DNA from 3 places in the Paenibacillus sp. FSL R5-0475 genome. Region 2 is predicted to be linked to each of the others. Evidence: riboswitches for the same ligand, from Rfam matches in the RefSeq annotation. Region 2 holds a riboswitch; each other region holds the start of a gene.
What was found. Region 2 has a riboswitch for cyclic di-AMP ahead of MKX41_RS19615 (TrkH family potassium uptake protein). Riboswitches for the same ligand answer to the same signal wherever they lie in the genome.
Positions count from the first base shown of each region.

Region 1: it holds a riboswitch for cyclic di-AMP, as region 2 does, so the genes downstream of both, MKX41_RS25165 (C40 family peptidase) here and MKX41_RS19615 (TrkH family potassium uptake protein) in region 2, are expected to answer to the same signal.
Region 3: it holds a riboswitch for cyclic di-AMP, as region 2 does, so the genes downstream of both, MKX41_RS27335 (hypothetical protein) here and MKX41_RS19615 (TrkH family potassium uptake protein) in region 2, are expected to answer to the same signal.

Region 1 covers NZ_JBBORK010000001.1:5,602,914-5,612,816, reverse strand. The annotation lists gene MKX41_RS25185 (AbrB/MazE/SpoVT family DNA-binding domain-containing protein) at 1-212, shown strand, start outside; gene MKX41_RS25180 (YwhD family protein) at 312-818, opposite strand; gene MKX41_RS25175 (M1 family metallopeptidase) at 922-2,928, shown strand; gene MKX41_RS25170 (hypothetical protein) at 2,940-3,770, shown strand; cyclic di-AMP (ydaO/yuaA leader) riboswitch at 3,985-4,123, shown strand; gene MKX41_RS25165 (C40 family peptidase) at 4,177-4,605, shown strand; cyclic di-AMP (ydaO/yuaA leader) riboswitch at 4,965-5,106, shown strand; gene MKX41_RS25160 (C40 family peptidase) at 5,112-5,603, shown strand; gene MKX41_RS25155 (GNAT family N-acetyltransferase) at 5,861-6,346, shown strand; gene MKX41_RS25150 (c-type cytochrome) at 6,474-6,830, shown strand; gene MKX41_RS25145 (4a-hydroxytetrahydrobiopterin dehydratase) at 6,922-7,209, opposite strand; gene MKX41_RS25140 (hypothetical protein) at 7,438-7,731, opposite strand; gene motA (flagellar motor stator protein MotA) at 7,938-8,741, shown strand; gene motB (flagellar motor protein MotB) at 8,725-9,543, shown strand; gene rluF (23S rRNA pseudouridine(2604) synthase RluF) at 9,643-9,903, opposite strand, start outside.
Region 2 covers NZ_JBBORK010000001.1:4,380,103-4,390,005, reverse strand. The annotation lists gene MKX41_RS19635 (YqzM family protein) at 1-15, opposite strand, end outside; gene trxA (thioredoxin) at 374-691, shown strand; gene uvrC (excinuclease ABC subunit UvrC) at 813-2,765, shown strand; gene MKX41_RS19620 (CPBP family intramembrane glutamic endopeptidase) at 2,854-4,539, opposite strand; cyclic di-AMP (ydaO/yuaA leader) riboswitch at 4,854-5,035, shown strand; gene MKX41_RS19615 (TrkH family potassium uptake protein) at 5,170-6,465, shown strand; gene MKX41_RS19610 (potassium channel family protein) at 6,479-7,147, shown strand; gene MKX41_RS19605 (LysR family transcriptional regulator) at 7,219-8,121, opposite strand; gene MKX41_RS19600 (succinate dehydrogenase cytochrome b558 subunit) at 8,523-9,188, shown strand; gene sdhA (succinate dehydrogenase flavoprotein subunit) at 9,257-9,903, shown strand, end outside.
Region 3 covers NZ_JBBORK010000001.1:6,097,427-6,107,329, forward strand. The annotation lists gene MKX41_RS27310 (ABC transporter permease) at 1-704, shown strand, start outside; gene MKX41_RS27315 (hypothetical protein) at 739-930, shown strand; gene MKX41_RS27320 (hypothetical protein) at 1,029-1,481, opposite strand; gene MKX41_RS27325 (hypothetical protein) at 1,521-2,030, opposite strand; gene MKX41_RS27330 (hypothetical protein) at 2,047-2,538, opposite strand; cyclic di-AMP (ydaO/yuaA leader) riboswitch at 2,672-2,837, opposite strand; cyclic di-AMP (ydaO/yuaA leader) riboswitch at 3,258-3,447, shown strand; gene MKX41_RS27335 (hypothetical protein) at 3,638-4,048, shown strand; gene kdpF (K(+)-transporting ATPase subunit F) at 4,181-4,258, shown strand; gene kdpA (potassium-transporting ATPase subunit KdpA) at 4,271-5,947, shown strand; gene kdpB (potassium-transporting ATPase subunit KdpB) at 5,964-7,997, shown strand; gene kdpC (potassium-transporting ATPase subunit KdpC) at 8,053-8,661, shown strand; gene MKX41_RS27355 (histidine kinase) at 8,861-9,903, shown strand, end outside.

The DNA.
Region 1 (9,903 bases), 1.2 Mb from region 2:
TGCCTGAGGCGCGCCAAGATTTTGCAGGCGAAGTGTCAGAGCACAGCAGCACGATCCGGAAGACGAAGACAGAGGATATGTGCCAACGCCTGGAGCGGGCCATAGAAGAACATCCATATGCCAATCAGAAAGAGCTTGCTGAAATTCTTGGGATCAGTCAAGCTAGAGTAAGTCAACTAAAACGCAAACTTAGTACGGCAGGCAAATCGTAAACTAATTCATTGTGTTCAATTCAAAAAGGCTTCGACTCTCCTATTTCAGGATGTCGAAGCCTTTTTCTGTATCAGGTAACCTTGACCGGGTAATCGTTCCTACTCGGTCAGTGCAGCCTTAAGCTCATCGGAGGACGCAGTCCACCATGCCTCATTATGAGAGATCAAGAGGGATTTGAGGGCAGCTTTTTCAACTGTGCCAAGCCCTCCCACATCGATTTTGCGTTTTAGAGCAGCATCCAACTTATTGACATGCTCGGCGAGAATTTTCCAACCGCGACGTGCTTCCGTATCGATCCACATTTCGCAGGCCGTTATTCCACCATAGAATTGACTATCCTGTGTACGGTCCACTGCTACCCATACTACCCAAACCTGTCTACCATTAGGTACATCTTCACGGTTCATGGAGAATTTAATCCCCTTTTCAACCTTACTCTTGGCATGCATGGCACCAATATCAATGACTGCTTCACCGCCATCAATAATGACAGGCGATACGTTATTGAGCTCTATAGAGCCCGCTCCAAAGCCTTTATGTTTACTTTTGGCATTCACAATATTTAAGGCAATCTGTTTCTTGCCTTCCGGTTGTATGTTGTCCACGAGTGCACACCCTTCCTCTTACGAATAATTTAATTTTAGCTAATAATGCGGCGATTGCAAACATATACATCCCGTAGATGCTTGTCACGGGAGGAATCACACTATGAAGTCACTGTCATTAAGGTACATCATCATCTTTGCGACCCTGGCCACCCTCGTGCTATTAGGAGGCATATGGGTCTATTCGGGGGATAACTCCACATCTTCTGTTACTAGCTTTGTTTCAAAAGAGGCCAAGTCCTCAAGCGGCACAGCTCCTGCAGCTGCACCACAGCAGACACTGCCTGATAGCGCCCCCGTTCCAGCAGAAGAGGCATTAAGTCAACGAGTTGTCGAGTATCACATCGATGTTCAGCTTGTTCCTGATACAGAAACCTTAATCGCTTCTGAGACGGTAACCTGGACACACCCCGGTGTAAAACCGGTAAGTGATCTATATTTCCATATGTATCCAAATGCTTTTGCTTCACCAGATACTACCTTTATGAAGGAGTCCGGAGGAACGCTCAGAGGTGACACCATGCCAGAGAATGGCTTCGGAAGTATGACTTTAACCGATTTGCGCACAACAGAAGGAACATCACTAATGCAAAGAGTGCAATTTGTACAACCCGATGATGGTAACGTCAACGATAAGACACTCCTAAAGGTACATCTCCCACAGCCGGTTAATGGTGGAGAAAGTGTCACGCTTAAACTCCAGTACGAGGTTCAGCTCCCCAAAATATTTGCCCGTATGGGCGCATCCGGCAATTTCGTGATGGCTGGGCAATGGTTCCCTAAACTTAGTGTATACGAGCCTATGGGCACACGTGGGGTTAAGGAGGAAGGCTGGGATTTGCATCAGTACCACGGCACCTCTGAGTTTTACAGCGATTTTGGCATCTTTAATGTAACGATTGCGGTTCCTTCCGACTACACGGTAGCTGCGACCGGATTTCCTGTGAAGAATGCCAAGCTAAAGCAAGATCAGAAAATATATCAGTTCTACGCTGACGATGTCCATGACTTTGCGTGGGCGGCATCCCCTGATTTTACAGTAGCCGAAGAAGCCTTCTCTACGCCAGAAGTGCCTGGTGTACGGATTAAGGTCTATCTCGATCCATTACACAAAGACTTAAAGGAACGATACCTTCAGGCCGCTAAGGCAGCTCTGACCTACTTCAGCAAATGGTATGGTCCTTATCCCTACTCGACTCTGTCTATTATCGTTCCGCCTAAGGAGGGGAATGGGGCTGGAGGAATGGAGTATCCAACACTCATTACAGCGTTTGGAGCCACAGACTCATCTCCTGACACCTCACTTGAAAGAACCGTCGTTCATGAAATTGGCCATCAATACTTTTACGGCATGGTAGCCAGCAATGAATTCGAAGAGGCTTGGCTAGATGAAAGCTTCACTTCTTATGCTGAAGACAGACTCATGGAGCAAGAATATGGCATCAAAACGAATCTCCCTCTTCAGTCCAGCTTGGTGACCAAATCAGAGCCGCTAAATTTAGAAACATGGAAATATGCCGGGGCAGAATCCTATAGCCGGAATGTGTATATTCGCGGAAAGCTAGTACTTAAGGATATTGAACGCCAAGTAGGCACTAAGGCAATGAACAGCATCATGTCCACTTACGCACGTAAATTCCGTTTCCAGCACCCCACTACGTCTGACTTTCAAAAAGTCATTGAGAAGGTAACCAAAAAATCATGGCAGCCTTATTTCGAAGATTATATTTATGGTGGTGGTGCTCCTGATTTCTCAGTAGATACGATTACGATTAAAAAGAATGGCAACAGCGATGCTCAGAGCTATGAATCCATAGTAAAGATTACAAACAAAGGGAGCCATTACGTTGACGTTCCCATTAAATTCACATTCGCCGATGGCTCTGCTACAGAGCGGTTCTGGAGCGGTGAAGGAGCAGAGACTACCTTCCAATTGTTAAGCGATAAGCTTCTGCTCTCTGCTGAGGTTGATCCTGAGCATACCATTCTGTTAGAAAACAAACATCTTAATAACTTCAGACTGGCGGAAATAGAGCCCAAAACGCTCTCCCGCTGGACATTAAGTGTAACTAAACTAGTTGAAACCGTGCTCGGAACTCTTGTCTGGTGAGGTGAATGATTGTGAGAACATCGATAACCCGCGGCTGGCAAAGCATGAAGGAGCAATTTTATATTCTGATTCTGCTCTTCATCTACCGACTGCTCTGGGGCTACTTTATGTACGGCTTCATCCGATCTGCTATCGTTCCAATTCTACTACGTTATCCAGATAAAGACGCTGGGGGCAGCGGAATGGGCAGACTACTCTATTATGTCGAAGGGCAGTTCAGCTTGAACACAGATCCTGCGATACGTACTTGGTTATGGATGTTCCTAGGGCTTGTTGTCTTACGACTGCTACTCTCCCCCTTCATAAGGGCAGGATTACTGCATGAACTCCATCAGGAGCGAAAAGGAGAGCGTGGCCTGTTCTTTTTTCCAGGTATGAAGCTTTATGGATTTCCAGTGTTTATCTTCAGTCTAATCGAATGGGCGCTGGCTCTACTTCCGTTATACTGGCTTGCTCCAAAAATGTACGGGCTATTCTTGTCCTCCTTTCTGAACTACTCTTTGTTACTTCATCTAGTTCCATACGTATTGGCATGGCTTATATACATCTTTATCGTGCGCCTGTTCCTTCTATATATGCAGTTTGGGTATACCAGCGGCACGGGGATGTTCTCCTCCTTATTCATTTGCTTGAAGTCGCTGATTCCGGCAATAGGAATTTCAATCATACTTGGTGCAGCAGGCCTGATCCTTTTGCTAGTGTGCGGAATAACGGGTATCTTCTGTCCTGGCCTACCAGCACTTCTTATTCGTCAACTTTCATCACTGCCCTCAACACTCTTCAAAATGTGGGGAATTTCAGCTCAATATCATCTATGGCACAGTAAAGCATTTCCACAATAATTTGAAGCATTACAGAACATAATATAAGAGTCCCGGTTCCTAAATCAGGAGCTGGGACTCTTTCGCGTTATAGACAAATTATGAGGATTTGCAAAATCGTAAAGACTTTGTTACAATAAGTCCTGTTCCATTGGTAACAAGTTTGTAATCATTTGAAACGATTTCTACATAACTTCATGTATTTGTCGTAGTCATGTCGATAAGTCACTATCTGGTGCATAAAACGCCGAATTCCTTGCACCGGGAAGTGGGGGAACCATATTTTGGGTGAATTGATCTCGCTTTGCAGTGATCATAGGGGAACCTTCTACCGAATCCTTAAGCTAACCTCACAGGCATTGGAAGGGGTACAATTTTTTTGAAGAATTTAAGAAAAGCATGCGTCGCTGCGGCGCTAGGACTTGTGATGGCGTTCTCTATTGGTGGAGGAAGTGCCTTTGCAGATTCTAAGATGGACAGTGTTATTTCAAAGACAATTGGAGTTGCCTATAAAACCGGAGGCACTAACACTGCCGGGTTTGACTGTTCTGGATTTACTACGTATGTATTCAAGAAGGTGGGTCTTTCTTTGCCCCGTACTTCAAAAGCTCAATATAATGTTGGAACTCCTGTAGCCAAAAGCAAATTGCGTTCAGGTGACCTAGTTTTCTTTAACACATTGGGCAACGGCGTATCCCATGTCGGCATTTATGTTGGAAACGGAAAATTCGCACAATCATCATCTTCATATGGCGTGACCATCACTTCACTTAGCCAGTCCTACTGGGCCAATCGCTACGTTGGTGCTAAAAGAGTAATGAGTACTTCCTCATATCAAGCTATAGCCTACGATTAATACTTCCCCACAACTATAACCTCACAATTACATTATATAGACCTGGGTTTGATTATTGACTTAATCGAATCCAGGTTTTCTTTTGCCTTATTATATTCTTTACACCTCTAGAACGGACTTTAAACACTTTTATTTGATAAAAATTTCAATAAATATAAAAATTAGTTTAATATTATCGCTTACATATGCATTTTGTCTTTAAAAAAACGAATTTTTCTGCATGATTATGTTAAAAACGATTGCCAAGCGGCACTCTGTTTGTTACAATAACTGCAGTAAGATTTTAGTAACATTTTTGTAATCATTAAGTTGTTATTTACAAAGGTTTTGTCATGTATTGATTACAAGCTATTCCTAATCAACAGTATCAGCCGAGTTTCCTAACTATTAGGAAAACGGGGGAACCAACTTTGGGTGAATTGACCTCCATTTTTAGAGGGGTCATAGGGGACCTTCAACCGAACCCTTAAGCTAACCTCGTAGGCATCCGGAAGGGGTATAAACTTTTGAAGAAGAAGCTAGCAGCAGCAGTACTTAGCTTTTCCATTATTTTCACCATCGGAGCAGGAAGCGCTTTCGCGGATTCCAAAATGGATAAAGTGATCGACAAGACCATCGGAACTAAGTACGTATCCGGCGGCATCTCCACAAATGGATTTGATTGCTCCGGATTTACAATGTATGTATTTGATAAAATTGGTATAAACCTACCACACCAATCAGGTTCCCAGTATCAAATGGGTACTGCTATCTCCCAAGATGATTTAAGATCTGGAGATCTTGTATTCTTCAATACAAGTGGTAAGGGTGTCTCCCATGTCGGTATTTATGTCGGTGAAGGCAAGTTTGCACACGCATCTTCCTCACGCGGTGTAACGATTAGCTCCCTGAGTGATAGCTACTACGTGAAACGCTACATCGGTGCTAAACGAATTATGAGCACAGATGCTTATCATTCTGTTGCTTCTGAGACAGAAGATAATGATGATGTTCAATAAGTAAATCGTACATAGGCTCTTTTCCAAGATGTTGATTCTTGGGGAAGAGCTTGTTTTTTGTCTTATTTAGTATTTACCCCTCTCAGAATTTGTAAAACAATAATCTTCATAAATTTCTGAGTCGACCATGCCTCTTTTTGTATATAATTAGTTACAAGCATAAACGCCTTCGATGTCCTTATAAGGACCATAAGTATTTTAAGCTAGAAATATAAGACATTTTAAGTCCCCCCCCGTGAAAGGAGGTCCTTGACCTTATGATAAATCCCTCTGTTACTTTTCATGTAGCGCCTATGGAGACCAGTCACGCGGAAGAGATTTGCAACTGGGATTACACTGCCCCTTATAATATTTACGGCTGGATGCCGTGGGAGCAAATGCAGGCTCTTGGAATCGAGTTCGGTGACCCGCAGCTACGGAATGAGCAATATGTCTCCATATTAAATGGGCAAGGGATTTTGTGTGGATTCGCGCAGTTGTTTCCAATGGAAGGTATTGTTCGCTTGGGGATTGGCATGCGCCCTGATCTATGCGGTCAAGGTCTAGGAAAAATATTCATGGATGCAATCGTGCAATCAGCCTTGCTTCGTTATCCTGAGCGTGAGATTGATCTAGAGGTATTGACCTGGAACCAGCGGGCGATCCGAACTTACCAAAAGTGTGGATTTACGATTACCGATACGTATGAGCGCCTAACCCCCACAGGAAACAAACCTTTTTATTGCATGGTCTATGATAAATAATATTAAATTCCATATTTTTCAATGATTTGATGGCATTATCGTTCATTTTTTTGTCACAAACCCTATGATAACGCTTCACCTTGAGCTATAATGTAGGGAGCAGCTTACATAGAAGGGACGAACTGGGATGCAGAAATGGATCATGAGCGGTTTGTTTTTTGCCGCCTGTGCCTTTGCGGTAGTACTTATGTTTACACTTCCAGGTAAAGAAGAGGTAGCTGAACAGAATAAACCGACGATGCCGGAAGTCCAATTGGATGCGGCAAAGGCCGAAGCAACCGTGAAAGCCAGCTGTATCACCTGTCACGGCGATCAGCTTCAAGGTGGAGTTGGACCCAGTCTTCAAAATGAAGGCGGTCAGCATGATGCTGAAGAAATCTACAGTATCGTCACTAAAGGACGCGGTCAAATGCCTTCCTTTAAAGAAAAGCTAGCCCCTGAGGAGATTGCAAACGTCGCCCTCTGGCTCTCAGAGAAAAAGTAACAGTAACTACTACCTAAGCAACTAAAAACGCCCGTGCCAGAAGATAGTTCACTATCTGCGCACGGGCGTTTATTTATGAGTTTGGGTGACACTAACGATTTTTCTCAAAGGCTTCATTAAATTCATGTGCCTCTCGAATATCTAGAGCTGTAATACCGTCTTCCTCATTTGATTTCAGTCGTAAAGTCACTGTCTTATAATTAATCGTAATATGTGGATGGTGATCAAAGGCTTCTGAAATGGTGGCTACTTCATCAACGAAAGCAATACCCTTCATATATTGGCTGAACATATATTTTCGCACCATGGTATTCTCTTCCAGCTTCCAACCTTCCAGCTTGCTGATCTGCTCACGCAGTTCTTCTTCCGTAAATAACAATTCGTTTCCTCCCTTACTAAAAATTGCAGTAAAATCCGCAGGTCCCTTTACTCGTCATATTCGTTAAACAAAACATCCCTTAGCTTCTGAGGTCCAAGGGATGTGCCAGGATAAAGGCAATATTTTCGATTAAATGTATTCAAGAATCCCAGCGATTATAACTCGGCTACACCAATTTTAACACGGGCTACTAACTACGGGCAAATTACGCCCCGCCGCCCCCTCTTCTTAAATCAAAACAACAGAGGCTAAATCCTCTTCTCCGACTAAAATATTAATGCGGTGCGTGTCCTTATCGTAGATGATAACGCCGCTCCCCACCTCAATCATAGGTTCATTACCCAGCGCGAAGAAAAGATCCTCAGCCAGTGCCTCCCATACCTCCATCTTGGATTCCTGCGGCAATTCTTGCCACTCTTCTGGATCCATTTCAAAAAATAAGTACCCATCGGAAATTCTTCCGACAGCCTCAGTCAAATCCGTTAGGATTTCACCGTAATCTCTACCATGCTTTACACCCACATGTATCACTCCGTTTTCTCCACAGATGAATAATTACTTACCTTATCCATTATAGCCGAAAAAATGACTTCACAAAAAACGGAATGATGTCGATAAATAAGAATATACGTTATTCGGTTTCGAACAGAGTGCCTTGCCGCTGTTTCAAGGATGATATACGCGGCTTTGTCGGAACACATCTTATAATCTCATGGACGAGGTGCATAATGGAAATTTCAACAATACTTGGTTTAATTTTTGGTCTAGTTGCAGTTATTTGGGGTATGATCCTCAAGCACGCTCCTCTTCACGCTTTAGCCACACCTGCTGCTTACGTTATTATCTTAGTGGGTACGGCAGCTTCCATCTTTATGGCCTTTCCGTTCTCGGAGGTCAAGAAGATTCCAAGTCTGTTTAAAATGATTTTTGTCAAAAAGAAATTAATCAGTAAATCCGAATTAATTACTATGTTCATGGAGTGGGCTTCTATTACACGGCGTGAAGGTCTGCTGGCTCTTGAGTCGAAAGTCGATGAAATAGAAGATAACTTCCTCAGAAATGGCATGCGGATGATTATTGATGGAAATGATCAGGATTTTGTCCGCGATGTTCTCATGGAGGACATCCACGCCACAGAGGATAGACATAAAGCAGGCGCACTCATTTTCTCACAAGCAGGTATGTATGCTCCTACACTTGGCGTACTCGGGGCCGTTATCGGACTTATAGCCGCTCTGGCTGATATGAGTGATATGAACAAATTGGCTGCAGCAATCGGGGCTGCCTTCATCGCAACACTACTCGGTATCTTTACAGGTTACGTATTATGGCATCCTATTGCCAATAAGCTAAAACGACTTTCCAAACGTGAAATTGAAGTTCGAATGATGATGGTCGAAGGTCTTTTGTCCATACAATCCGGTGTATCCACTATTGCCATCAATCAGAAGCTTGCTGTCTTCCTGACACCTTCGGAACGAGCTAAGTTAAATGATGAGAAGGAGAGTGGATCGGGTGAGCAAAAAGACTAGACGACACGAAGAGCATGAAGAACACGCCGATGAATCGTGGCTACTGCCTTATTCTGATCTTATGACCCTTCTGGTAGCCTTGTTCATCGTAATGTATTCTATGAGTGCAACGGATGCCAAAAAATTCGAAGAGATGAGTCAAGCCTTCAGTTCTGCTCTTAATGGCGGTACAGGTGTTCTTGAAGAGCGGGCGGCAATGCCATCTAAGAGTCAAGAGGATTTAGGAAAAAATGATCAAATGGATAAATCAGTAACCAAGAAAAATGAACAAACAGAAATGGCTAAGCTGCGGCAAAAGGAACAAGAGGATTTAGAGAAGCTTAAGAAGCAGTTTGATCAATATATCAGCAAGAACGGCCTTACCGATCTACTCAGTACTAAGCTCAATCAATCCCAGCTTATGATTACGATAAGTGATAACGCGTTGTTCGCATCCGGACAGGCAGTAGTTAAAGATGATTCTCGGCAATTAGCAAAGTCCATCTCAACCATGCTGCAGCAATTCCCGGATTATGACGTAGTCGTGCAAGGACATACCGATAATATCCCTATCTCTAATAGCGACTATTCTTCCAACTGGGACCTGAGCGCCGATCGCGCCCTTCAGTTCATGAAGATCTTGCTAACAAATACGAACCTGAATCCACGGAAATTTAGTGCGATTGGATACGGGGAATACCACCCCATTTCTGAAAATACAACAGCTGTTGGACGAAGTAAGAACCGCCGGGTTGAAGTATCCATTATTCGTAAATATCAAGAAACCAAAGAGTTCTCAGGTATTGCTCCTTCCGATGAATAATGGTTATCCTATTACAAACATAAAGAGCTGTCCCAAGGTCTTAGACCGATGGAACAGCTCTTTTTTGATACATTGTATTCAAATCTAGGCTTTTCTAAGTTATAGAAGTTCGTAGTTCAGTGTAGCTCCAAGTTCTTGCTTCTCTTCAGCAGACAGCTCACGCCATTCTCCTGTTTGTAATGCCCCTAGACGAATATTCATAATCCGAATGCGTTGAAGCTTTCTAACCTCGTAGCCAAAAGCGCTGCACATACGGCGGATCTGACGATTCTTACCCTCCGTCAAAATAATACGGAATACACGCTCTGTAATACGAGTGACCTCACAAGGTAGCGTCTTCTCACCTAATATCTTTACGCC
Region 2 (9,903 bases):
CGCGTTGACATCCATAGCTTCTGCCTCCTTACAGGGACAATGCCTGTATTGTTAAGATGCAAATTGAGTTGACCATTATGAAATAAGTCATTGACATTTAATGCGCTTTCTTAGAGTATACCGAAAGGCTGGGGAGATTGTAAAGAAAAGAGTAACGTAAATAAAATTAGTTTGAGAGCAATATAATTGTATGTGATATATAACATATCCCTTAAAGATATGTTATACTGGAATTGTCTCGGTAAGTGGTAATTTGGTTATCATATTACATGAAACAATTTATTAACTTATATTTTCGGAGCAGCTTCCATAAACTAAGCTTTGGTTTAGAGTGGAGTAATGTTTCGTAAAACTTTAGAGGAGGAACAATATCATGGCTATCGTGAACGTGTCTGACCAAACCTTCAGTAACGAAGTGGAAGGTCAAGGTACTGTAGTAGTAGACTTCTGGGCTCCTTGGTGTGGTCCTTGTAAGATGATTGCTCCAATCTTGGACGAATTGTCCGCAGAACTGGGAGACAGCGTGAAGATTGCAAAATTGAATGTGGATGAGAATCCGGAAACGGCTTCCCGTTTTGGCGTGATGAGTATCCCAACCCTGATCTTCTTCAAAGACGGTCAACCGGTAGATAAAGTTGTGGGATTGAACTCCAAAGAATCCCTGAAAAATATCGTAGCTAAACATCAATAATTGTTAAATGCTACTGTTCGGGCCTCGGCCCTGCCGCTCAGCGCCTTCGGTTCATTCCGGAGGCGTTTTGTGTGCTGAATGCCAATTAATTATGGGTCCAATTTAGCTGGAGGGGATCATTTTGGACAATATCCGCAACAAACTGGCTCTATTACCCGACCTGCCCGGGTGCTATCTGATGAAGAATGAAGAAGGCACCATTATTTATGTGGGTAAGGCGAAGGTGCTTAAGAACCGGGTTCGTTCTTATTTTACAGGCAGTCATAATGGTAAAACTCAGCGGCTTGTCGCTAACATTGCTGATTTCGAATATATTGTTACGTCCAGTAACATGGAAGCGCTCATTCTCGAGTGCAATCTGATTAAGAAGCATATGCCGCGTTATAACGTACTTCTGAAGGACGATAAGACATTTCCTTATATCAAAATAACGAATGAAACTCACCCTCGGCTTGAAGTCACACGCCGGGTGATTAAAGATAAAGCAAAATATTTCGGCCCTTATCCTAATGGTTATGCTGCACAGCAAACGAAAAAGCTCCTCGATCGTATGTATCCGCTCCGTAAATGTGGCGTAATGCCAAAGGAAGTCTGTCTTTACTATCACATGGGCCAATGCTTGGCGCCGTGTGAGAAGGAAGTGCAGAAGTCCGAGTATGAGCAGATTACGCAAGATATCGCTGCTTTTCTGAGCGGAGGTCATGATGCGGTTAAGAAGGATCTACAGCAGAAGATGCAGGAAGCTGCTGAGGAATTATATTTTGAACGGGCGAAGGAACTGCGGGATCAGATTATCCATATTGATGCATTGATGGAGAAACAAAAGATTAACACCACAGATACTAAGGATCGTGACGTATTTGGTTATGCGGTAGACAAGGGATGGATGTGTGTACAGATTCTGTACATGAGACAAGGGAAGATGATTCAGCGCCACTCCTCTGTCTTTCCGTTCTATGGGGAAGCCTACAGTGACTTTATGTCTTATGTGACGCAGTATTACAGTGATAATCCTGCTCTGCCGCAGGAGATTCTTCTGCCGGATGTGCTTGACGAGGAAGCAGTGGTTGATAAAGAAGCTAAACCGGCGATTGTCATTGCTGCTCCAGCCGAAGAAGATCTACAAAAGGGGGAAGATACCCCCGAATCGCCTGAAGAAGTTGAGGCCCGTGAAATGGCCGCTGCGGAAGCATCAGCAGCAGGTGTCGTTGATGCTGCAGGTGGCGCCTCTATTCTACAGGAGTGGCTCGGCACCAAAGTGCTAGTTCCACAGCGTGGCCTCAAGAAGCAGATGGTCGGTATGGCCTGCCAAAATGCTACAGTCGCAATCGACGAGAAGTTCCGGCTTATTGAACGAGATGAAGTACGTACCTCTGGTGCTGCAATGAGCTTAGGCGAGAGCTTGGGGCTCGAACGCTTAAGCCGGATCGAGGCGTTCGATAACTCGAATATTCAAGGGACTAATCCGGTTTCTGCGATGGTTGTCTTCATTGATGGCAAGCCCGCACGAAAAGAGTATCGTAAATATAAGGTTCGTACGGTGGTGGGTGCGGATGATTATGGAACGATGCGCGAGGTCATCCGGCGGCGGTATGAACGGGTGCTGAAAGAGAACCTGCCGATACCAGATCTTATCGTAGTCGATGGTGGTAAAGGGCAGATATCCTCAGCTATTGATATTCTGGAGAACGAGCTGGGGTTATTCATTCCGGTCTGTGGTCTCGTTAAGGATGATAAGCATAAGACGGCTCAGCTTTTGGTTGGAGATCCGCCAGAACCTGTCGCTTTGGCTCGGGATAGTCAGGAATTTTATCTGTTGCAACGGATTCAGGATGAGGTGCATAGATTCGCCATCACCTTCCACCGTGAACAACGTGGGAAGTCCATGGTTACTTCTAAACTGGACTCCATACCAGGTATAGGCGAGAAGCGGCGCAAGGCGCTGCTTAAGCATTTCGGATCACTAAAGAAAATTAAAGAAGCCTCCATAGAGGATTTTAAATCACTTTCTATTGGCGAAAAGCTGGCTAGTCAAATTCTTGAGGCGCTCAAGGATGAAGAGCCAGCGACATAGGCATTCGAAATACTGGAATGATGTATACGTAAATATAAAAAAGGTGTCACAGCAGTTTTCTGCTGTGACACCTTTTTTAATTATAGGTTTAAATTACAGATGTAGGTTCAACCGGCTTAGGTTCTGATTTCTGCGGTGGATTAAACCGATAGACGATGTAGGCGACTATGAACGGCATGATAATCGCGAAGATACCAGCCCCTACATTCACGCTTTCCTTCATAAAGATCAGCGTAGCGCCCATCAGAATGCTGTCAAACACGACGTGACTGAACATGACGGCAATAAAGCCGTAACGAAGGAATATATAGCTAAAGAGCAAACCGATCACGGTCAGCTCAATAGGACGGGAACTGATGGGGTAGATCGGATACAGCGTATGGCCAAACGCCCAAACCAGCGTGGTGATCAGGCAAGCAATGAACGTGCTACGGAATACTTTTTTCAACATAGGAATTCCGAAAAAACGATAAATGGCTTCCTCGGATAAACCAGCGAGCCATGCAACGATGGGCAGCAGCCAAGCATATCTCATGTTGTAAGGAGATTGAGTAGCGTCAGTAGTGGACCAGTTCTGCAAGGTAAGTGATAATACGATGAACATAAGGGTCTGCACCCCTAGCAGCACGAATGCCCAGACGTATCCAGCCCGGATACTATCCAGAACATATTTTCCATAGCCAGGCTCTTTAGCACGAGGCCATGGGTTCATCCCCTCTTCTTTTTTCCATAGGCCGTCCCCTCCAACTAAAGAAAAATAGAGCAGGGAGGACATTAGGAGGCTATATAAGGCATAAATGATGAACATTATGACGGAAGTTATCTGAGCCTCGAGTCCTTCGCCTGAGGATTCAGGGAGCATATTATAGGTGCTGATCATCATGATTACAAAATAAGCTGAGCTTAGGAATATTCCACGCTTAAAGGAGGTATGTTCTCTTCTAAGTATGCTGTAGATGAGTGCCAGAATTCCTAAAGCTAAAGTAGGCAAACCGTAGCCGAATAAAGTAAACTTTTCCGCGAGAGAGGTCTGGTCCTTTACATAGGAGGTATGCCAGGCTGGAGCGGTGAATCCTGCTTTAAAGCTGGATACCTGTTCGCCAGTGAAATCGAAATAATAGTGTAGTAAGGATTCGCCGATCTGAACGGAACGATCTGTATACACGAGCCCGTAGTTTCCCGTATTCGATTCAATTTGCAGCTTGGCGGGATTTACATCCCATTCCTGAAGCCAGGGACGGGCAAGATTTTCTTTTTGTGCAAGTGATAAGGTAGTACCCTTGTCCTCTTCTATTGCACTGGTGGATACATTGTTTGGTAATACGGTACCTGATCCTTCTGCACCTTGTGTGAAAGCGACAACTGCACCAGTATACATATTGAGGTCAACAGAGATCAGTGGCTCTTGTTCCGCTGAAGGACTAAGTGTTACACGAAAGATGTCAAAAGGATATCGTTGATCCAATTTCTTTTTTGTATAGTCCTCCAAAAGCTTCTCGCGGGACATATAACCATAAAAGGAAGAGTCCGTATCGTACAGTACATTCCACTGATCGGTTGGTGCTTTGGTGTAGTTCAGCTTTTGTTCTGCGAATGATATGGCTTTGTCGCGGGCTTCCGCCTTGCTGATGACAGTAGTATCTTCCCCGGCAGGGCTATTTAGCACCGAGGGAGCAATTTGAAACATAATAAATAGAATAAGACCGATAATGCCCGAGATGATGAGCCTCTTGGAGAGGGCACGTTGCTGTAAGGGCTGGCCAACGGGATTCATGTAACGCCTCCTTGTAAACTGACAATGTTATGTTCCATTATAGTATTAGTGCCATGATAGTTACAAAAATCATCGTATATTCTTTTTATGGGTAATAGAGATATTATAGAATAGGTAGCTGAATATATACCATGAATTTAAGGTGATTATTTCTTCATTTTTCATGAAAATCGATGCAATTGCAGGGAAAACACGGAAAAGTGATGAGAAAAGGCACTCTTAGTGGTACATCCTCTCCAAACCGCATTTTTCATATGAATCACCATTAATAGTGTCTTTGTGATTTATCGAAATAACATATATAATTTGTATGCAATTGTATATAGCCGAATTTCAGGTGAAAACGGGGGAACCATAAGAAGTAATGAAAAGATGAGTATACGCCATAGGCGTTGTCTTTATTCATCAGGGGTGAATTTCGTTCTAGGAACGAATAGGGCAGCCTGCACAGTCCGAATCCGTCAGCTAACCTCGTAGGCTAATTTACTGCAGGAACCAAGGGTAGCATTGGTTTTCCAGTGCTTTTTTTGTTGGAATTCTTTAAATTTTGATAAGAGGGTGAGCGTAGTGGCTTCACAGTTTCGCAGGGTTTCTGAATCAAAGTTCCTGAAGCTCTCTCCGCCTCAGATTATGGTGCTTGGTTTTGCATCGATCATTCTGATTGGAGCCTTGCTGCTTATGCTTCCCATTTCAAGTACCAGTGGGAATGTTGTGAGTTTTATTGATGCGTTGTTTACTGCAACATCGGCCACCTGTGTGACAGGACTTGTGGTGCTGGACACCGGGACGACATTCACCATTTTTGGGAAAACCGTAATTATGGTGCTTATCCAGGTTGGTGGCTTAGGGTTTATGACAATGGCGACCTTATTTGCCATGATGATGAAACGCAAAATTTCCTTGCGGGACAGACTGATCCTTCAGGAAGCAATGAACCAAGGCTCTATGGAGGGGATTGTTCGACTGATCCGGAGAGTACTTATTTATTCCTTGGTCATCGAAGGCTGTGCAGCGGTGCTTCTGTCCTTACGCTGGGCGTTTGATATGCCACTGGGAAAGGCCATTTATTTTGGAATATTTCATGCGGTGTCTATGTTTAATAATGCTGGATTTGATATTTTCGGGGATTTCCGGAGTTTAACCGATTATGTATATGACCCGCTAGTGAACATCGTGGTGATGTTTCTGATTGTCTCTGGCGGTATTGGTTTTATTGTCATGTCGGATCTGGTGGAGTTTCGTGTCAAACGTAAATTATCTTTGCATAGCAAAGTTGTACTCTCCACCACTGCAGGGCTTATTCTTATCGGCGCTTTGGTTATTTTTATATTTGAATTTACGAATCAGCGCACACTGGGGAATTTAAATTTCGGCGGCAAAATATTATCGGCATTCTTTCAGTCGGTATCGCCCCGAACCGCTGGCGCCAATACGGTGGATATTGCCGGACTGCGGCAAGCCTCACAGTTCTTTATGGTTATTCTTATGTTTATTGGTGCATCTCCAGGATCAACAGGTGGCGGGGTCAAGACTACAACCTTTACGATTATGATTGGTGCAGTAATCGCGATGCTGCGCGGACGTGAAGATGTTGTACTGTTCCGTTACCGATTGGCGCAGGAGCGTATCTATAAAGCGTTGACGTTAACATTACTCGCTTTGCTATTGGTCCTCACGGTGTCGATGTTACTGTCCACAACAGAGGATAGTAATTTCTTAGCGATATTATTTGAGACGACCTCAGCTTTTGCCACGGTGGGACTAACCATGGGGCTGACACCTGAACTGTCTATCTTCGGCAAGATTCTGATCTGTCTGACCATGTTTGCAGGTCGGCTAGGTCCATTAACATTAGTGTATGCGCTTGGACCTAAACAGGGTAAACCATTGTATAAGCACCCAGAAGGTAAAATAATTATTGGATAGGAGTTAATCCGAAATGAAAGCACAGCAATTTGTAGTAATCGGTTTAGGCCGCTTTGGCTCAAGCCTTGCACTTGAGCTGATGGAAATGGGCTACGAGGTGCTCGGCATTGATCACCATGAGGAGCGTGTGGAGGAAATGAGCGATCACCTGACGCATGCGGTAGTGGCTGATGCTACAGATGAAGGAATTATGCGCTCGCTTGGCGTACGGAACTTTGACTGTGGGATTGTTGCGATTGGCGACAATATGGAACGAAGTATTCTGGCGGCGATTTTGTTAAAAGAGATTGGAGTCAAGCAAGTAGTAGCCAAGGCGATCTCGATCCTTCATGGTCGTGCGTTGTCCAGGCTGGGCGTGGACCGGGTTATTTTTCCGGAGCGGGATATGGGCATTCGTGTAGCACATCAGCTCGTGACACCCAATTTGCTGGATTATATTGAACTGTCCAAGGATTATAAAATCGTCGAGCTGACCGTTCCGTCTTGCATGAACGGGAAAAGCTTGTCAGATTTAAATACAAGAGCGAAATATGGCTGCAGTATTGTTGCCCTGAACCGGGAAAGTGGAATTATAGTGGCTCCAACGGCACATGATCATTTGAGTGAGGGCGACGTTATGGTACTTATTGGTTCTAATGAAAGTATTGATCGATTTGAGGATGAAGTTGTAAACCAAGATTAAATAGATAAGCCCTCCGTTCTTTACATGGGACGGAGGGCTTTTTTAATTAAGGCTGCACGCAGAGGTATGTACTATTTCTCTCGTTCCGTCAGAAACATCTCTTCTGTGACCTGCACGAGGCTGCGGGCCGCTGTGCTAAGACTCCCATCGTCACGGTAAATCAGACAGGTAGTTCGCTGAGTCTGCTCCAGCTCCTTAATATGCAAAGAGACCAGGCCACCGCCGTTTAACAGCTGCGGACGCAGATAAGACTTGGGCAGTAACGCTGCCACATTGACTGTCGGCAGCAGCCGCACGATGGCTTCGAAGGAGTCAATCTCCATCCGAACGTCTGGATCAATTCCACAGCGCTGGAACAGATCGTCTGTTAGACGGCGGTACCAGGTGCCTTTGGAGAAAAGGATCATAGGCAGTCGGGACAGATCATCCATGGTTAGCTTGACAGATTGATTCAGAGGATGATGCTCAGAAACAACCAGTCGAAGTTGATCCTCAAACAGAGAAATACAGCGCAGTCCAGGTTCTTGAATAGAGGAAGCGATCAGACCTATATCTGACTTTCCTTCACTGACAGAGGAGACAATTTCATGTGTTCGGCCTGTGATTAGCTTCAGCTCCGCAGTTGGGTATTTCTCCATATATGCGTTAACTAGTGGAGGCAGAGTAGTCTGCAGTGAGGTAAGTGACGCTCCTAAGGTGACGAGCTTAGGCTCGCCTTCTTTGTATTTAGACAAAGCCTCCAGAAATTTAGAGCGCTGCTGCCGTTGTTCAAGTGCGTAGGAATAAGTAAGACGTCCAACCTCGGTTAACTCCAGTCGCTTGCCATAACGATTAAATAGCGCGACACCCAGCCGTTCTTCCAGCTTGGAGATTTTACGAGATAGGGCAGGTTGGGACAGATTGAGCTGGCGGGAGGCCCGATTCAAGCTGGAGTGCTCCACAACCGCTGCAAAAACATCTAAATCGTCAAACATATTTATGTTCCTCTCGTAGTGCAATCTATAAACAGTAGTGACGAAATTCATAGCCATGAAGACAATACTTCTTGCTCCATAAGGAAATAAAAGATGTGTCGGAAAATGTTGTTTCTCTAAATGAGAATTATTATCATATAAAATCTATTCTTATGCGTTTATTGTATAACGTTTAATAATTAGATTGCAATTCCCTTATAAGGGAAAAAGGAGTAACATGAAAAGTGACACAAGATATTCACATTTTGTGAAAAAGAAAACAAAGTCCGGGAAACCAAGGATAGCGGTAAATATAGACGTTTTGTCTTGACATAGTCTACGTTATCCTGTGTCAAATGTAGTTCCGGCGGTGAATACACAATAATGAAAACGCTGTTTTAATCGGAAAGGGGTTACTTTGTATGAAAGGATTTTATTCCAGAAAGATTCATTCCTTGCTAGGCGTTATCCCGCTTGGAGCTTTCTTCATTGAGCACATGATGACGAATTTTGCGGCTGTAGAGGGTGGCGCTTCCGGTTTCACTGACAGCGTGATATGGCTGAATAGCCTGCCGCTTGTCTTCTTCCTGGAATTGTTCGGTATATGGCTTCCTCTGCTGTACCATGGCGTATACGGACTGTATATTGCCTATCAATCCAAGCCGAACTTGAACCGTTTCAACATTGAAAGAAACTGGCGTTATACGCTGCAACGTATTACAGGAATTATTACCTTTATCTTTATAGTCTGGCATTTGTTCCAAACCCGGGTTCAGGTGGCAGTTGGTAGTGTAGAGCATGAAGAGCTGGGCGGTCTGATGCATGATATCGTGACTCAACCACTGATGTTGACACTGTACATTATCGGTATCGTTGCAGCATGCTTTCACTTCTCAAACGGCCTATGGTCTTTCTTGATCAGCTGGGGAATCACGGTAGGACCTCGTTCACAGCGGGTATCCTCTTACCTTTGTCTCGGTATATTTGTTCTTGTAACGTTTATGTTCCTCATTTCGCTAGTCACTTTCCGCGATGCTGAATTTCAAACCGCAGCTTCCGTAGCTCAGTCCATAAAGACTTTCATCTAAGTAATTATCCTCTCAGGACTAGATTCCAGAATCCTTTCTGATATTTTCAATAAAGGGAGTGAACTATCATGGCAACAGCAAATATCATTATCGTGGGTGGCGGTCTGGCCGGCCTGATGGCTACCATCAAGGCGGCGGAGTCCGGTGCGCATGTTCAATTATTCTCATTAGTGCCTGTAAAAAGATCACACTCCGTTTGTGCGCAAGGCGGCATTAACGGCGCGGTAAATACGAAAGGGGAGGGCGACTCCCCTTGGGAGCACTTCGACGATACCGTTTACGGCGGTGACTTCCTGGCGAATCAGCCACCGGTCAAGGCGATGTGTGAAGCAGCACCGGGTATCATCCACCTTATGGACCGGATGGGCGTAATGTTCAACCGCACACCTGAGGGATTACTCGACTTCCGTCGTTTCGGCGGAACGAAGCGTCACCGCACTGCATTTGCTGGCGCAACGACAGGCCAACAGCTTTTGTATGCGCTGGATGAGCAGGTGCGCCGCTGGGAGTCCGAAGGTCTTGTAACGAAACGTGAGAACTGGGAGTTCCTCTCGGCCATCATCGACGACGAAGGCGTATGCCGCGGCATAAGTGCCCAGAATCTCAAGACGATGGAGATTGAGACTTTTCCTGCAGACGCTGTTATTTTGGCTAGCGGCGGGCCGGGTATTATTTTTGGTAAAACAACGAACTCCGTAATTAATACGGGTACAGC
Region 3 (9,903 bases), 1.7 Mb from region 2:
ACGTCATTGTATACGCCATGCTTATGCTGTTCTTCATGTCTATCATGATGACCGGTAATATGATCGCAGCTGAGATTACTTCAGAGAAGAGCTCACGGATCATGGAGATTCTGATTACAAGTGCCTCACCTTTAGCGCAAATGTTCGGTAAAGTTATCGGTGTCTTCTTAGTAGGATTATTACAAATTGGCGTCATTATCGCAGCGGTAGTTGTCAATCTTAAGCTTCCGCATAATGCAACGATTTTGAAAGATTTAGACCTGGATTTAGGCCAGCTTAATATTAACTTGTTGCTTTATGGAATTGTTCTTTATGTACTAGGTTATTTCCTCTATGCCTTGATGTATGCAGCTGTAGGTTCAATTGTCAGCCGTACAGAGGATCTTGGTCAAGCGGTTATGCCGATTATGATGTTAGGCTTCGTAGCATTCTATGTTCCACTGTTCAGTATCTCCAATGCGGACACTCTGCTGGTTAAGGTAGCGAGTTATGTGCCGTTCACCTCTCCATTGACCATGCTGCTCCGGATTGGTGTTGGTGAAGTAGCGATCTGGCAAGTTATTGTATCATTAGCCATCCTGCTTGTTACCACGTTCATCTTTGGATGGTTGGCTGCCAAGATCTATCGCACAGGCGTATTGATGTACGGCAAACGTCCAAGTATTAAAGAGATCAGAAAAGCGATGAAGGCTTACAAGATCTAAGTGGCTTCATATAAACTTTTAAGGAGTGGTAATCATGACTAAAAGTGAACAATACAATATGATGCTTTTAATGAGTTCGGTATCTCTGGCTACGGTTAGTAGAATGCTCTCGACCAATGGGTCCACTTTAATGGATTTCACTCAGGGTGTATTGACTGGGATTGCCATGGTGGGGATGATTGCGGGATTGTGGATGTACGGAAAGGCTCGTAAGAGTAAAGCGTAATAGTAGGGAAATAGGGAAAGGAAGCCGCGGCAGATGCCGTGGCTTTTTTATTTTTTGTGTATGTATCGTAAAAGTTATTTGGAAGATAGTTGAGGGAGTTAGACAACGGATAGATTACCACTAGGCAGCAAATCCTCTTGAGCAGTCAGTTGCTCCCGCACACGCCTAAGCTGTGCTTTTAGGACAGGAACACTCTTTTGCAGAATGATGCTTATTTGAGGTAAAGATAGCTTTAGGCCATACCACATCGTTTTTATAAGCTGTTCCTCCCAAGGCAATGTCTTGGCAGACAGAAGAGACCGGCGTGCGTAATAATCGGCGCATTGTCGGATACAAGAGCGGTAAGCTTCGATAGAGAATAGCTGGCTGTCGAAGCTTTTTTGACGGAATATTTTATGAAGCTCTTTAAAAGTACGGATAGTAACCTTCTCGGCTTCTACTGATTGTTGTAACAACATGGAACTGAGCGTATAGATATCATTCGTACACTTTTGAACACACTCTGCAAATATAGTTCTACGGGGTGATTCGGAAGGTAAGGGGTCAGGCATGATAAACACGATCCTTTCAGAATGGGTTATGGGATGAACTTATAATAAAGAAAAGTAAGAAATGGATTTGTTGATAAGCTCGGCGGTATCAGGTTCTGGATAACTATGTTTTTGAAGCGCTACACTGGATGGTTTATAATATAGCCGCCCTCCTTTGGAATCTCTCCCACCAGCGACAGCTCTGTACAGACGACCTTGCTCAATGTGCCCTGCCAAGGATTTACCCTGCAACTTGGCTTTTAAATCCTGTAAAGCACCTTGCACTAGCTCAAACTGAGTCTGATCCCACTCTGAACCATGGGTACGTACTTTATCTATCGCTTCCTCTAGCCGGCAATGGTATATCATTCTGAGAAAAGAACTCCATTTAATAAGGTCGAAAGTTTTGGTATTGGCAGAGATAAGACATGCCCCCCAGCTGCTACCTCCTTTACAGGTAAGTTTCAGGATGCCATAACGGCTGTCTTGATCAGCCTCCATTCCATAGTGAATAGGCTCTGGTGAATCAAAGACGAATACTTCTATGCGAGATAGTCTTCGCTGGTCCATGACAGATTTCTCCTCCTTAGGTTTCCAAAAGCTTAAGATTTACATGGTGAATGACGTTAGCCTTCTCTATACAGGCGAGCATTTCAGCTTCATTCTCACAGACTGCGGCATGCTCCAGCCATAGTCGGAATTTCTGTTTGCGTATAACGGATAAATGTAAGGGAAAGGTGTTGCGGGATCTCATTACGTACCAACCGACTGCAACGTCTTTCCACGGTTCCTTAAAAGCGGTGAGCCACGGAAAACGTTGGTGTGCTGACCAATCCTGCAGCTGTTGCTTTTCTCGGATATTTTTATATATTTCGTATATAACTGTTCGGTCCATACAGTATTCACAGGTAGATGGGCTGCTGAAATGACGAAGTGATTCAATCTGCTTCTGACCAAAAGCATAGCCGATAATAGTTCTGTGATGATCCTCTTCGAACCACAACGCTCCAAAGCAAACATAATTTAGACTTATCGGCTCAAGTAGCCCTTGCTGAGTTCCCCAATAATAGTGTTTCATTCCTTTCACCCCGTCCAGCATGCTATCACCCTATAGATTCAGGTAACGCAAAAACCGCAGCAAGAGGAGGACCTCTGCTGCGGTTTTGGAATACAGGTATACACACACCTGTGCCAAAGCGTGGCGGATCAAGGGTCTCTCTCTTTACGCTTACGAGGTTAGCTGTCGGATTCGGACGGTGAGAGTCGCCCTACCTATGTGAGACTTGAACAGTCTCCTTCGGATTCACCCCAAGTAGGCCATGTGGCCTGATGGTTCCCCCGTTCCCTGCAAATGCAGGAACTCAGCGTTGAATGTATTTTGTGAAATAGATTCAACCCGAATCATACTCTTTTCAAGGTGTTTCTGTAAAAACAGAAAGTGTTCTTTTGAGCGCAATTTAAACCAAATCCTGCCTACTACGACGAAAAAGGGAACCAAATAGGTATTTATTGCGAGTTATCGGGCTGCTTCCTCGCTTAATCTCGCTTTCTTGTTCCCTTTCTTATAAAGGCGATTTTTGGTGATTTCACTAATTGTGGTGAATAAAATCACATGGTATGACCGTTTTTCGCTAATGGATTGAAACTCGAGTAAACAAGAGATATAGAGAGATTGGATATCAAGTAAGCGCTATCCAATGCGAAAATAGTTTTTAATTTGCATTATTTTGGCATCAATCAGGTTTTACAATACTTCCTGCATAAGGGTATGATTACTCCTGTTTCAACAACAATCGAATATTTGATCCGCTTAATTTCCGATAAGGAAAGCGGGGGAACCAACAATCGGCAGACGATGTGAGAGTCGGAAGCCGGTTATGGGGTGAATCCTGTAGAAGATGCCAGTGAGCTCGCATCTATACAGGTAGGGCGACTCTCACCGCCCGAATCCGACAGCTAACCTCGTAAGCGTATGGAGAGAGGATGAGTGCAATGTGACCGCTAGCGAGCCACAGAGGAGAATCCTTTGTGGCTTTTTGCTGTGCTTTTTTAAGCAAAGCATTTATGGAAAACCTCACGAAGAGGTCGTTATATTCATCATTAGCGGTAGCTTTTCTTTCAAGACCAGGGTGATCAAGCTCTGATCTTACAAGCAAAGCATTTGAGGAGAATAAGAGATGACAGATCAGAATGAATATGTACTGGTATGTGCGCCAACGAAGGCAGGCGAACATTTTATTAAGCTTCTAAAATTCAGAGGCATTAAGATGGCCGGATTGACCAACAACTTGCCTGAGAAGGCCCTACTCGAAGAGATGGGGATTGAACAAGTTATTCTAGTTGATACCCGCCATCAGAATACTTGGTTTCGCCCGCCGTTTCCGGTAGGCCGGGTATATCTGTTCGAGAGCAGCTTTACGTTATGCTGCCGTTACATTCAGATGTGCCGTACCTGGACGACACAGCCGATTTTTGTAATTACAAGCTCAATAAATCCTAGATTGGTCTATAAAAGACTTGGCGCGAGTTATGTAATCTATTCCCACAGCGGTGATGCTGATTTTCTGGTAGATAGATCACCTCATTAAGGATAAAAGAAGGAGTGCGGAAGATATGATGGATCTGTATATGGTGGCTTCGTTAGCTGTAATTTACGGGTTGTTTTATGGATTTATGCGCTGGTGTGCAGGTGTAGTTGAGGATACGGGGAGGGATAAGCTGTGATTCTAGTAATCGCTGTTACCCTACTGCTGTTTATATATCTGGTTTATGCATTGATTCATCCGGAGAAATTTTAAGGAGGGGCATTCATGGGCATTTTGCAAATTGTTACTGTAATCGTAATTCTCATCTTGCTGGTTAAGCCGATGGGCACGTATTTATATTATGTGTTTTCTAATGAACCGAACCGTACGGATCGATGGTTTGGAGGTATGGAAAAAGGAATTTTTAAGCTGATCGGCCTGAAAAAACGTGACGGTATGTCCTGGAAGAAGTATGCGCTCAGCTTTGTTTTAACGAATATCGTACTGGTTACTTTCAGCTATATCTTTCTTCGATTGCAGCGGGGTTTACCGCTAAATCCGAATGGAATTGCGGATATGGAACAGACGCTTTCGTTCAATACGGTGATTAGTTTTATGACTAATACAAACCTGCAGCATTACAGCGGGGAGACGGGACTTTCGTATTTTTCACAAATGGCTGTCATCACGATGATGATGTTCACGTCTGCAGCGAGCGGATTTTCTGTTGCGGTTGCCTTTGTCAGAGGGATCACAGGACGGAAATCAGTCGGGAACTTCTTCGAGGATTTCGTTAAAGCACATATTCGTGTATTCATTCCTCTAGCTCTGCTGGTTTCATTGGTACTGGTAGGACTACATGTGCCGCAAACACTCAAACCATCGCTTGAAGTCACTACACTAGAGGGGCAAACGCAACAAATTGCTATCGGTCCAGTAGCTTCTCTGGAATCGATCAAGCATTTGGGCACCAATGGTGGCGGCTTCTTCGGAGCCAATTCATCGCATCCTTTTGAGAACCCTAATCCACTTACGAACGTGCTAGAGATTCTCTCTATGTGGATGCTGCCAGCTTCGCTCCCTTATATGTACGGATTGTTTGCCAAGAACAAGCGTCAGGGCTGGGTAATTTTTACCGCAATGATGACCTTGTTTGTTCTGCTATTAAGCCTAAACTTCTATGCTGAATCGAAAGGCAATCCGGCGATCAATGCACTAGGAATAGAATCTTCACAAGGTAGTATGGAAGGTAAAGAGGTGCGCTTCGGCATACCGCAGTCTTCCTTGTTTACTTCAGTAACAACCGCAGCTACGACAGGTAGTGTTAACAATATGCATGATACGCTGACGCCGCTGGGAGGCATTACGCCTCTTGCACTGATGATGCTCAACAATGTCTTCGGTGGTAAAGGTGTCGGACTGATCAATATGCTGATGTATGCGATTCTGGGTGTCTTCCTGTGCGGTCTCATGGTCGGCAGGACACCGGAGTTCCTCGGACGGAAAATAGAGGCCAAGGAGATGAAGCTGATTGCCATAGCGATCCTTGTGCATCCGTTCATTATCCTTGTGCCAACCGCAGCTGCGTTCCTGACCGATTTGGGGCAAGGGGCGATTACGAACACTGGATTCCATGGACTCAGCCAAGTGTTATATGAATATGTCTCTTCTGCCGCGAACAATGGTTCAGGATTTGAAGGGCTTGCAGACAATACAACTTTTTGGAATGTCACAACCGGGATTGTCATGCTGCTAGGTCGTTATGTCTCTATCATTGCAATGCTGGCGGTAGCAGGTTCTCTGCTTAAGAAGAAGCCGGTTCCTGAGACGATTGGCACGTTCCGCACAGACAATGGACTGTTTACGGGAATTCTGATTGGTACAGTAGTGATTATCGGTGCGTTGACGTTCCTGCCGGTCATTGTACTCGGCCCCATTGCAGAATATCTAACCTTACGGTAGGAAGAGGGAGAATAAGATGAGTACTGTAAAAAGAAAAAAGCTGCTGACGGGACCCATACTCCTTAGCGCTGTAAAGGATAGTTTTATAAAGCTTAACCCAGTAACGCTAATCAAAAATCCCGTCATGTTCGTGGTAGAGGTCGGTACGATCATTGTCCTCCTCATGGTGCTGGCTCCTGGATATTTTAATGCAGAGCAATCGATAGGCTTCAATATCACAGTGTTGTTCATTCTGCTGTTTACAGTGCTGTTTGCGAACTTCGCTGAAGCACTGGCAGAAGGCCGGGGGAAAGCCCAAGCCGATTCGCTCAAGAAAACAAAACAAGATATCACAGCTAACAAACTGGTTGGAGGAGCGGTGAAGACAGTCTCTTCCTCCGAGCTGCGTAAAGGAGATATCGTCATTGTCAGTCAGGGAGAACTCATCCCTGGTGACGGTGAGGTGATTGAAGGGCTGGCTTCCGTAGATGAATCAGCGATTACAGGTGAATCTGCACCTGTAATCAAGGAGGCTGGTGGGGACTTTGGCTCCGTTACAGGCGGTACACGGGTCGTCAGTGATGAGATTAAAGTCAGAATTACAAGTGATCCTGGTGAGTCGTTTCTAGATCGAATGATCTCTCTTGTTGAAGGGGCGAAACGTCAGAAGACACCGAATGAAATTGCGCTAAATACGCTTTTGATCAGTCTGACGCTGATTTTCTTGATTGTAGTAGTGACCTTGCGGCCGATTGCAACTTATCTAGGTGTTGATCTTGATATTCCGGTTATGATCGCCTTGTTGGTCTGTCTGATCCCGACAACTATCGGGGGACTGCTATCCGCAATCGGAATAGCGGGTATGGACCGGGTGACCCAGTTTAATGTACTCGCGATGTCTGGTAAGGCCGTTGAGGCTGCTGGCGATATTAATACGATGATCCTAGATAAGACCGGTACGATTACCTTTGGGAACCGGATGGCGAGTGAATTTGTACCAGTCGGAAATGAATCCGAAGCGGAGCTTACGGCATGGGCGGCCATCAGTTCCCTAAAGGATGAGACGCCTGAGGGACGTTCTGTAATTGAGCTGGCCAAAAAGCTGGAACGCAGCTATGACAGCAAGCTTGCTGAAGGTGGCGAATTCGTAGAGTTTAAGGCCGAAACTCGGATGAGTGGTATTGACCTGCAAGATGGACGCTGCGTACGCAAAGGTGCGGTAGACTCCGTGAAGAAATGGGTACAGTCGAAAGGCGGTGTCATTCCCGCGAACCTCGACAGTAATTCTGATGCCATCGCCCGGATGGGGGGGACCCCGTTAGCGGTTGCGGTAGACAATCGAATCTATGGACTTATTTACTTGAAGGATACCGTTAAGCCAGGCATGAAAGAGCGGTTTGATGAGCTGCGGAAAATGGGGATCAAGACCATCATGTGTACGGGTGACAATCCGCTGACCGCAGCTACGATTGCCCGTGAAGCGGGGGTAGATGATTTCATCGCTGAAAGTACACCTGAGGATAAAATAGCAGTCATTCGCCGCGAACAGAACGAGGGCAAGCTGGTTGCGATGACCGGGGATGGTACAAATGATGCCCCTGCCCTTGCACAAGCTGATGTGGGCTTAGCCATGAATAGCGGCACTACAGCTGCTAAGGAAGCAGCAAATATGGTCGATTTGGACTCCGACCCTTCGAAGATTATAGAGGTCGTAGCGATTGGTAAACAGCTGCTGATGACGCGGGGTGCGTTAACAACCTTTAGTATCGCGAATGATATCGCGAAGTATTTCGCTATTATTCCGGCGATGTTCATGCTCGCCATTCCTGAAATGGAAGCCCTGAATGTAATGGGACTAGGCTCGCCAAGCTCGGCTATAATATCCGCCTTAATATTTAATGCGATTATTATTCCGCTGCTCATCCCACTGGCTATGAAGGGTGTGTCGTATAAAGCTATGAGCTCTACGAAGCTGCTTGGACGTAATATATTTATCTATGGGCTAGGCGGAGTGGTTGTTCCATTTGCTGGCATCAAGCTCATTGATATGATCGTAAGTGTATGGATTTAACGACGTGTTGACTAATCATTGAAAGGGTGAGAGCATCGTGAATAACGGAAACGCCATGGAGGACACTGAAGAGCAGTTATCATCATCGAAAGGTGCTTATTTCTTTATTATTGTGCGACTAAGTTTAGTATTTATTGTTCTCTGCGGAGTGATCTATCCTCTGACAACTACAGCGCTTGCCCAGGTTCTAATGCCGTCGCAAGCGAACGGCAGCTTGCTTAAGAATGATGCTGGAGTAGTTGTAGGCTCGGAACTCATTGGGCAGAACTTTACGAACCCAGCACTATTTCATGGTCGTGTGTCTAGTATTGAGTATAAAGCAGAAGCCTCAGGGTCCAATAACTACGCTCCATCCAATCCGGATATGCTGCAGCGGACAAAGGATTTCATTACGCAGTGGAAGCTCGATAATCCGGATGTGCCCGTGAACAAATTGCCAGTTGATTTGGTCACCAACTCGGGTTCGGGGCTTGATCCGCATATCACACCAGCTTCAGCTATGGTGCAGATTCCTCGGATTAGCAATTTAACCGGTATTCCTGCGAAACAGCTGGAAGAGCTCGTAAATAAGCATACCGAGGGTCGTGACTTAGGGTTGTTTGGTGAAGAACGGGTCAATGTGTTGAAGCTGAACATGGATCTAGTGAAACTAGCGAACAAATAAATATAGTAAATGTCCCTGCCAGATCTCTAGAATCGGGCAGGGATATCTTGCTTTCTAAAATATAAGAAAGTATAAGTTTCACATTATACTTTCTTATATTTCTACGAGAAACGGCTGTCATCTTTGAAGGACGACAATGTCGTTTCTTCTTGGAACAGAAGGGTACATGCATGATCGGGGTTATTAAGGAGTGGTCTTGATGGGAACATACCGGAGGAAGACGCCGGAGGAGCTGCTGCTCTCTATCTATGAGCTGCATCGGGGACGTCTGAAGATCTATATCGGTCCGGTCAGTGGGTCGGGCAAAACGTATCAGATGCTGCGTGAGGGCCAGGCGCTAAAAGCACAGGGAATTGATGTTGTGATCTGTGCGGTTTCGACGAATCAGAGTCCAGAAACTAAGGATCAGCTGGGCGATTTGGAACGGATACCAAGTATTCATTGGTTTCAGAAAGATATAGAGAAGAAGGATCTTGATGTAGAAGCTATTGTGGCACGTAATCCAGAAGTTGTGCTAACCGATGGCTTGGCCCACCAGAATCGCGAGGGTGCGGAGAGATCTGGAAGACTGGACGATATCAAATACTTATTGAGCAATGGGATTAGTGTCATCACAACTGTAAATGTATACGAACTAGAAGGTGCTGCGGATCTGGCACGGAAATGGACCGGGATTGAGGTAGAGCATTCTCTTCCCGCTGAGGTGCTTACCCTTGCCGATGATATCGTTCTAATTGATGTGACTCCAGAAAAGATACTTCAGCGCTTGTCCGATGGACATTTAGGTAAACGCCAGCAGAGATCGCTTTTTAATAAGGGTAATTTAAGCAAGCTGCGGGAGCTGGCACTTCGGATGGTCGCTGAGGATGTTAATGACTCGCTGGAGAAACACCGGGAAGAACAAGGGCTGCAGGGAGCTTCGGGGATCGCAGAAAAAGTGTTGGTATCTGCGCAGTATTATTGGAATGGCTCGATCCACATCCGACGTGGACAGCAGATTGCCAAGCGGTTAAATGGGGATCTTTCAGTAGTGTCATTCTGGAAGCAGGGTCTCACCCTTTCTAAGGAAGCAGCTACATTTAAGCGTTCCCTCTGGAAGCTGACCGAGAAGATTGGTGCCTCTATGGAGGAGATCACCTTTCGCTCGAAGCGGGAGATCCCACATCTGTTGGTAAAATACGCGATCGAACATAATATTACCCGGATCGTTATGGGACATTCCAAGCAGACCGCTTGGCAGGA